Pelorhabdus rhamnosifermentans: one gene and its partner. Each later gene encodes a partner of the first gene's protein in a complex. Links are inferred from orthologs where the notes say so. Each region holds a gene or a part of one and is shown in the gene's direction. Other genes may lie near its edges.

Region 1 (5,484 bases):
CATGATAAGGTGTTTAAAATTAGTGTTCATTTGAATGATCAGGAGCTTGGCATTGGTATTGGCAAAAGTAAAAAAGAGGCCGAACAGCAGGCAGCTAAACTTGCATTAATGACGCTGAACGTAATTTGTGAATAAACTGGATAGCTACGTACACGAAAGGCGGCCATGGGGTCGTCTTTCTTAATGCACACGAAAGGTTGGGAGTGTTGTTTGAAAAAAAATACTATTATTCCTATCTTTATCCCTCATTATGGTTGTCCTCATCAATGCATATTTTGCAATCAGCATGAGATTACCGGTCAAGAACAGGTGGTAACCCCCGAGTATGTTCGAAGCGTGATAGATGAGTGGTTATCACGTTTCGATTTCGTATCACGGCATATTGAGGTAGCTTTCTATGGCGGCAGTTTTACGGCTTTGTCTTTAACAGAGCAAGCACGTTTATTAGAACCAGCAAAACAGGCGCTTGCCGCCGGAAAAATTGCAACGATTCGTGTTTCAACACGACCCGATTGTATTACACCAGCTATTTTAGCGTTGCTTCAATCAAACGGCGTAGCCACTGTGGAACTAGGTGTACAGTCCCTTGATAATGATGTGTTAAAATTGGCTGGGCGCGGACATACGGCTGAGCAGGTTCGCTTGGCTGTCAGGCAGCTTAAAGAACAAGGCTTTCAGGTAGGAATTCAGCTCATGCCTGGCTTACCTTGTGAAACCTTATTGTCTCTTGTACAAACGGCTATTGGCACGATTGATTTGGCGCCTGATTTTGTTCGAATTTATCCTGTCATTGTATTAGAAGATACGCCGCTTGCTGATCTCTATCGGAGTCAACACTATCAGCCGCTTACATTGGAGCAAGCGGTGGAGCAAACGGCTTTGCTGCGAACTCTTTTCGAGAATCATCATATTACTGTCATTCGTACGGGGTTGCAAGCGACGACGGAGCTTGATAAAACCTCTGTCGTGCTTGCAGGTCCTTATCATCCGGCCTTTGGTGAACTTGTTGAGGCTTATTTGTATCGGCAAGGTGTGGATGCGTGGCTGGAGCAAGTCAATCCCTGTGGAACCGTCACAATTCATTGTGCAGCAAGACAATTGTCAAAAGTGCGGGGACAAAAAAATGGCAATATTTGCTTATGGGCTAAGAATTATCCAGATGCCTGTGTTACGGTGATGTCTGATTTAGTCAAGCAAGATGAGTTGCTTGTAGAGTATAAAAGTACGAAATATGTCATAAAAAAAATAAATAAATTTTCCAGTTAAAAATATGCAAAAGAAGGAATTTTTAGGAAAAGTGCTGAATAACTTTAGTGTAGAAGCCTTTGCAAAGCCCTGAATTCAAAGGAGGTTAAGTAATGGATATACTGAAAGTATCGGCACAATCAAATCCCAAATCTGTTGCAGGCGCACTCGCTGCTGTTTTACGTGAAAAAGGTACAGCTGAAGTTCAAGCAGTAGGTGCAGGGGCGGTTAACCAAGCAATCAAGGCCATTGCTATTGCTCGCGGTTTTGTCGCACCGAATGGAATCGATTTAGTGGCGATTCCCGCTTTTGCCGAAATTATGATTGATGGTGAGGAACGCACAGCGATTCGTTTTATTGTTGAACCGCGGTAAAACAATCTCTGGAAACCTGTTTGCGTGAGCAAGCAGGTTTTTCTTTTATTATAGGGAATAAATAATTGAACATGAAAATTTATACTAGAAAGGTGTTAGTGATTCTTTTGCAGTTACACAAATTAGAGGCTTATGGTTTTAAGTCTTTTGCTGAGAAAACGGTCCTTGAACTTGGGGCAGGTGTGACTGCTATTGTCGGACCGAATGGTAGTGGTAAAAGCAATGTGGCTGATGCTATCCGCTGGGCTTTGGGTGAACAAAGCATGAAGAGCCTCCGTGGGGCAAAAAGCGAAGACATTATTTTTTCCGGTAGTTCGGCAAGACGGGCTCTGGGGCTGGCGGAAGTTTCGCTGTATTTTGATAACAGTGATGGACTTCTACCTGTTGATTTTGCTGAAGTAGTTATTACACGACGCATTTTTCGGTCGGGTGACAGCGAGTTTTTTATTAATAAAAGTCCTTGCCGTTTGAAAGATATTCATGAACTTTTTGCTGATACAGGTGTGGGGCGTGATTCCATGATGGTTATCGGCCAAAATAAAATTGACGAAATTTTAAATGCAAAGCCGGAAGAACGTCGCCTGATTTTTGAAGAAGCAGCAGGTATTATGAAATACAAACAACGTAAGCGGGACTCTGTACGCAAAATTGAGGAGACAGATAGTAATGTGACGCGTCTTGAAGATATTACTAGTGAAATTGAAGGCCAATTGGGTCCGCTCAAAGACAGTGCTGTCAAGACAAAGCAGTACAATGAGCTTCATGATGAATGGCTCGCTTGTCAGGTCAGTCAACTCTTACAGCGACTCACCAAAGCAGAACAAATCCTTGTCGGGGCGCGCAGCGATTACCAGCAATTTGCGGAGCAGGAGGTTATATTTAGTTCCAAATTGGCTGTTGCTGATACAGAGCGGGACAAGCAAACGAGTGAGTTGGCTAAGGCGGATGAAGCTTGTCGTAATGTATCTTTGCAGCTTAAGCAGATTGAAGAAGAGCTTACAAAACACGAGGCGACAGTCGGTATTCTTGATGAACGTCAGAGCCAAAACCGTCGGGAACTAGAAAGGTTAGTTGCTGATCGGACGTCTCTAGTTGATAAGACGGCTGAAAATCGGGATAAAAGTAAGCGATCCTATGCAGAATATGAGATCAAGCTGCAGGAGCAACAATCTTTACAGGACAAACTGGTTTTGCTTGAAGGGCAGCAAAAGAATGCTGAGGACGCTCAAGCTCAGTTGACGAAGCAAATTGAAACAGGGAAAGAACAAATTTTTGATTGTATGCAAGAACTTGTTTCACAGCGTAATCGATGTCGTGAGCTTGAAAAAGAGCTGCATGGTCTGGACGGACAGAAAGAAAGTCAGTCAGTTGAGGTGGCAAAAGAACAGCAACAGCTGGAAAAATTAGAAATTTTCTATCAAGAGAAAACAGCAGACCTTGCTCAGTTAAAAGCTCAGCAGCTTGCTGAAAAGGAACAGCACGTTTTATTATTAACGAGTAAAAAAGAATTGGAACAAGAATTAGGACGCTTAAAACAGCAGGAGACACAGCTTCAACTTCGTTTAAATGACAGGTTGACACGCAAGAAGTTACTTGTTCATATGCAGCAGGATTATGATGGTTTTGGCAAGGGGATTAAGAGCATTTTAAAAAGTGATGCGCCTTGGCGCTCTCAGGTTTTTGGGGCGGTAGCGGAGCTTATTCAAGTTCCGCCTCACCTTGTTACAGCCATTGAAATTGCCCTGGGTGGTGCGGCTCAGCACTTAATTACGGATCATGCCCAGACGGCTCAGGCGGCTATTCACTATTTAAAGAAAAATCATTTTGGGCGAGTCACTTTTTTGCCGCTCGATACGGTACAGTCCTATTCCAGGCGCGATGCGGAACGATCGTCAGCACAGGAGCAAGGGGTGCTTGGTTTTGCCAGTGAGCTTGTTACTTATGATAAGGCTTATGCTTTAGCTATGGCGCATGTATTGGGGCGAACCCTCATTGTTGATACACTTGATCATGCCTTGGTTATTGCCAAAAAGTATCGTTATTCTTTGCGTATGGTGACTTTGGAGGGGGAACTGGTGAGTCCCGGCGGTTCTTTAACAGGCGGGAGTTCACAGCGACGGGAAAATAGCTTCATCGGACGCCAAAGTGAAATTAATCGACTGGATAGCGAAATTGAATCACAACGCCAAGTTGTTTTGGATCAGCAGCAGCAGAGTCAGGCTGCTTGTGAGCAGCTTAAGCAGTTTGACGAGAAACTGGTTCTTTGCCAAGCAGTTCTTCAGGAAAACGAAGTCAGTCAGGCACAACGACTTGTACAAAATCAACAGACTTTACAAGACATTCAGCGCATTCGTCAGTCTGTCAAAAATTTAATGACAGAAAAACAGCTTCGTGAAGAGCAAGTGAAACAGTTAGGTGCTGATCTCGTTCTTGTGCAGCAAACAGTTAGCCGCCTGGAACAAGAGGATGATGAGCGCAAGCAGACTGTTACGGCTTGGCAGGAAAAAAATAAAATTCAGCAAGCAAGTTTGGCATCCATTACGGAACAAGTGACAGGACTAAGAATAGCAATGTCTGCCTTGACACAACAGCTTCAATCTGTGGGACAGAATCGTAGGCTATATGAAGCGAACTTACGTGAAACAGAAAATCAACTCGATTTATTAATGAAGCAGCAGGATAAGGCGCAAGTCTGTCTTGATGAAACAGCCACTGAATTACTTAGAATTTCAGAACTGAAAAAACGTCTTGCAGCAGAAAAGCAGGAACAAGAATTAAAACTGCGGCAATTTGAGCAGCAAAAATTAGTTGCTTTAAGTGCTGTTGCGGCGTGTGATAAGGATGCCAAGGCCATCCACAAGCAATTACAAGAAGTACAAGGACGTAGTCACGAACGAGAACTGCTTATAACGAAATATGATGCCGAAGTTGCTGCCTGCAATACACAGCTAGAATCGCAGTTCCAACTGACGCGTGAGACAGCACAGTCCTATTATCAGGAGCGTCCGATTGACGAACTTCTTGCAGTAGGTAAACGTCTAGAGCGTCAAATAGCCGAACTCGGGCCTATTAATGCCGGGGCCATTGAAGAATTTACGCGCCTCAAAGAACGGTATGATTTTTTGATGCAGCAAGTTGACGATTTAATTGAAGCCAAGAAGTACTTAGTGTCCATTGTTCAGGAAATGGATCAGACTATGAGTAAGCAATTTAAACAAGCGTTTGATAAAATTAATGATTATTTTCATCAAATATTTACCAAGCTATTTGGGGGTGGACAAGCTAAGCTTGTTTTAACTTCACCTCATGAACTGCTTGATACAGGCATTGATATTATTGTTCAGCCGCCAGGCAAAAAACAGCAGTATTTATCACTGTTTTCGGGTGGGGAGCGATCATTAACAGTCATTGCATTACTATTTAGTTTCTTAAGTTATCGACCCGCGCCATTTTGCATGGTTGATGAAATTGATGCGGCTCTCGATGAAGCGAATGTCACGAGGTTTAGTGAATTTTTAAAAGAATATGCGGAAAATACGCAATTTATTGTTGTTACGCATCGAAAGGGAACGATGGAAATTGCCGATGTCCTTCATGGTATTACCATGGAAGAATCAGGTGTTTCCAAACTTCTATCCGTTAAATTTGCTAAGCAAGTAGGCTAAAGGGGAGTTACAGATGGGCTTTTTTGATAAATTGAAAACAGGTCTAGACAAGACACGCAAGAATTTTACAAATAAAATTGATCAACTGATTACAGGTTATGCACAAATTGATGAAGAATTTCTGGAAGAGTTAGAAGCTGTGCTCATTTCGGCTGATGTAGGTATAAAAACAACGATGATTCTGATGGATAAGGTCCGTC
Region 2 (4,047 bases), on another replicon or contig:
GTAGACTTACATGCATTGACTTCTTCTTATGAAGATACGAGTAAGTTGCCAGAAAACATTTATAATATGGCGTTAGACTGGTTAAGCGCCGGTTTGGACCCCGAAAAAAATGTTGTTTTCATTCAATCCCATGTGAAGGAGCATGCAGAGCTACATTTACTACTCTCCATGATGACCCCTCTTTCCTGGCTTGAGCGCGTTCCTATTTATAAGGATAAAATTCAGCAGGTAAGTCTGCAAGGTAAAGACCTGAATACTTATGGCTTCTTGGGTTATCCTGAGCTTATGACAGCAGACATTATTCTTTATAAGGCCGATACCGTTCCTGTGGGAGAGGATCAACTTCCCCATTTAGAGCTTAGTCGTGAGATTGTTCGGAGGTTTAATTATCTCTATCGTCCTATTTTCCCAGAGCCTGAGGCCAGTCTCACGAAGGCGTCTATTTTGCCTGGTATTGATGGTAGAAAAATGAGTAAATCCTATGGCAATGATATTAGCTTTTCTGCTACACCTGATGAAATTCGGTCTAGAGTCAAGTTAATGGTAACGGATCCTCAGCGCGTGAAACGGACGGACCCCGGACATCCTGAAGTATGTACAGCCTATAAATTTCATCAGTTTTTCTCGAAAAGTGAGTTGTCGGAAATTGAACAGAAGTGTCGTCAGGCTGAAATCGGTTGCGTTGACTGTAAAAAAAGGTTAGCCGAAAATCTTGTGACAGCTTTGTCTGAGGTTCATGCACGGCGGCAAACATTTGAAAGTTCACCGCAAAAAGTCAGAGACATTCTTGCCTTTGGTGCAGAACGAGCGAGAAAGGTTGCATCTGCAACAATGGAAGAAGTTCGCGATGCCATGCATTTGAGCTGAGCCGATGAGTTATAAGGTCAGATTGGAAGTTTTCGAAGGTCCACTGGCGCTTTTAATGCACTTAATCGAAAAAAACCAGATTGATATTTACGATATCCCCATTGCCGATATTACGCAGCAATATTTAACTTATATTGAGGCCTGGAATGAATTTAATATGGATATAGCCAGTGAGTTTCTCCTCATGGCTGCGACGCTGCTACAAATAAAATCGCGCATGTTGCTTCCAAAGCCGCCGCGGATTGAGGAAAATGAAGAAGAGGAAGACCCGAGGCTTGAACTTGTGAATCGACTGATTGAATATCGCCGATTTAAACAAATCACTGCTGTTTTGCAAGAAATGAGTCAAGTGCGTGAACTTTTTCATACCCGTGATCCGCAGGAATTTCCTGTTCGCTATCCATTGCTGAAAGGCCTTAACGCCGATCAATTGATACAAGCTTTTTTAGCTGTATGGGAAAGTAAGGTAGATAAGTTTACTCTGGTCAATCGCGATGAAGTCGATGTGAAAGATAAGATTCTTGATATTGTTCATCTATTGGCGCATAATCAGGGAAAAATTGAATTTACGTCAACTTTTATTCGGTCTGGCAGTAAGCAGGAAGTTGTGGCGGCTTTCTTAGCCATTCTGGAGCTACTTCGTTTAAAACGGCTTGTTATTGAGCAACAGGAGCCTTTTGGGCCAATATATCTCATGGCAAAGGAGTAAGAACGTGTTCTATGATCATCTGAAGGGACCCCTTGAGGCACTCTTATTTGCTAGTGGTGATCCTGTTCCGGCGAATAAGCTTGCTGAAATTCTTTGTGTTGATGAAGAAAATATTTTGCAATTGATTACACAAATGCGCGCTGCCATGGAACCTGTTCAGAGAGGGTTGACCATTGTTGAAGTGGCTGGCGGCTATCAGTTGTGTACGAAAGCTCAGTTTTCAGATGTTATTGACCAACTGGGCTGTGTTCAAGATGCAAAGCTTACTACGGCGGCGATGGAAACACTATCCATTATTGCTTTTCGCCAACCTGTAACTCGCCAGGAAATTGAACAGATCCGTGGTGTAAATGTCGATAAAATTGTCAATCAGCTTGTTGAACGTCGACTAGTGAAGGAAATGGGACGGAAGGAAACAGCAGGAAGACCGATCTTATATGGGACGACAGAAGAATTTTTACAGTGTTTTGGTTTAAATACCATCCAGGATCTACCAGACGTTTCTCAATTTGTCATAGAGTCACAGACTTAAAAAGCAGCATGCCTTTTGGCATGCTGCTTTTGTATAATTAGACATATTTTGGATATACTAGGCAATAAGTAGCGAGGTGTTGGCATGATCTTATTCCTTGCTTTCCTTGGCTTGTTTGTTAGTGTCGTGATTGCTGCGTCTTGCACGACCTTTTATATTGCTTTCGATTATCACTGGCAGGATGCTAATGACAAATTGACAGTGACTATTTACAGTAAAGGAAAGTTGTTTTTTTATCAACGCACCTTATCCGTCATTCAATGGGTGCAAAAAGAGTGGTTGAAGCGTGAAGCAAGCATGAAAAAAGCGGATAGTAGGCAATTTATAAAAGTCGAAAGAAAGTCATCAAGACATTTTTTTAGACGTCTTATCCGTCATCCTCGTTTAGGTTTAGCGGGGCTCCGTAAAACGCATCGTCTTTTTTATTATTACCGGCACGTCGTACAGTCATTTATGACAGCTTTCTGTTGTGAAAAATTTTATTGGAAGACGCAGTTTAGTACATCTGATGCGGCTATGACTGGAATTGCAAGTGGGCTGCTTTGGAGTGTCAAGGCCTGTTTATTATCTCAGCTCATGAAAAATGTTCGTTTTGCCGTTTGTCCGGCGATTCAAGTCAGCCCTACTTTTAGGCAACCGGAGTTTAAAACAGAATTTCAGTGTATATTCAGTTTTAAACTGGGTAATGTTATGAATGCTTTTTTATTTATTGTGAAAAATGTAAAGAAGGGGGTTACGATAGGTGGCTGAACATCCAATTCAAGGATTAATGAAAACAGCAATGGAGAGTATCAAGGAAATGGTTGATGTGAATACCATTGTGGGTGATGCTGTTGAAACGGTGGATGGTACGGTGATTATTCCGATTTCCAGAGTAACTTTTGGTTTTGCTGCAGGTGGTGGTGATTATGAGCCGGAAGAAAAGCTGCAAAGCGACGCACTTCATTCATTTGGCGGCGGCAGTGGTGCTGGTGTGAGTGTAAAACCAGTAGGTTTTTTAGTGTGCTCATCTACGAGCGGCATTCGTTTTTTGCAAGTCGATGGGAAAATGCTTTGCGATCGTGTTGTCGATCTTGTGCCGCAAGTGTTAGATAAAATACAAGAAATGTTGAGCCATAAAAAGCCTGCTTCTGCTGATTCGCATGAATCGATAGCAGATGACAGTGAATTTGAGTCGTATAAGTGAAGAGATTCCAGTAATCAAAAACATAAGGCCGCACATAATTGTGCGGCCTTACACATAGAATGTTCTAGAAGCTATTTGAGTTTATCTAGCTGTTCTTTAATGTCTGCTGCGGCATAACCTTCTTGTTCAGCAAAATCACGGTACATTTCAGAAACACTATGGTCTGTTATCTGCTTGGCGTAAGTTTGATAGTCTCGTACAAGTTCTTGTTTTTGTGTCAATGTCGTTCGAAGAGCTGTTTTAACATCTAATGTTTCCATTTTTTCACCTCCCTTATTATTATTTCCGTTGTCACTTCTAAACATGTATGATGACAAGAAATTTTTGACGTTTTTGCAAAATGTAGTTATAATATGAAAGTATGACACTGTTGCTAAGAGAAAGGATTTGAACAATGAGATCAAAAGCGATAACTTTTATTGCTGCGGTTTTATTTATAGTAACGCCAGCGGCGATGGGTGCTACAGCACCGCTCGATGTAACAGCAAAATCAGCTATTGTGATTGAAGCAGCTACAGGAAAAGTATTATATGAAAAGAATGCCAATGATAGACGTTATCCAGCGAGCACAACAAAGATTATGACTCTTATTACTGCGCTGGAAATGGGTAATATGAATGATGTAGTAACAGCAAGCAAAGCCGCATCGACAACAGAAGGATCCTCCTTATGGTTGACAGAGGGCGAATCTCTATCCATGCTTGATATGCTGTATGGCATTATGCTTGTTTCAGGTAACGATGCCACAGTTGC

What was found.
Region 2: the proteins of smc (region 1) and Ga0466249_RS10305 are in contact, whole or in part, in a crystal structure (PDB 3ZGX), measured with the Bacillus subtilis proteins. The link is inferred for Pelorhabdus rhamnosifermentans from one-to-one orthologs.

The regions. Positions count from the first base shown.
Region 1 is NZ_JAHGVE010000008.1:60,589-66,072, forward strand. What follows is about bases 1,324-5,484. They hold smc (chromosome segregation protein SMC), read left to right. Parts: upstream 1,324-1,690; coding sequence 1,691-5,284; downstream 5,285-5,484. Other genes in these bases: Ga0466249_RS11325 (stage V sporulation protein S), read left to right, coding at 1,359-1,619; ftsY (signal recognition particle-docking protein FtsY), read left to right, coding at 5,298-5,484. In the rest of the region: rnc (ribonuclease III), read left to right, coding at 1-135; Ga0466249_RS11320 (elongator complex protein 3), read left to right, coding at 211-1,266. UniProt on the Bacillus subtilis protein: Required for chromosome condensation and partitioning.
Region 2 is NZ_JAHGVE010000007.1:130,185-134,231, forward strand. What follows is about bases 1-2,723. They hold Ga0466249_RS10305 (segregation and condensation protein A), read left to right. Parts: upstream 1-871; coding sequence 872-1,576; downstream 1,577-2,723. Other genes in these bases: trpS (tryptophan--tRNA ligase), read left to right, coding at 1-867; scpB (SMC-Scp complex subunit ScpB), read left to right, coding at 1,581-2,108; Ga0466249_RS10315 (DUF2953 domain-containing protein), read left to right, coding at 2,193-2,723. Outside these bases: more of Ga0466249_RS10315, read left to right, coding at 2,724-2,858; ytfJ (GerW family sporulation protein), read left to right, coding at 2,851-3,294; Ga0466249_RS10325 (rubrerythrin family protein), read right to left, coding at 3,366-3,554; Ga0466249_RS10330 (D-alanyl-D-alanine carboxypeptidase family protein), read left to right, coding at 3,689-4,047. UniProt on the Bacillus subtilis protein: Participates in chromosomal partition during cell division. May act via the formation of a condensin-like complex containing Smc and ScpB that pull DNA away from mid-cell into both cell halves.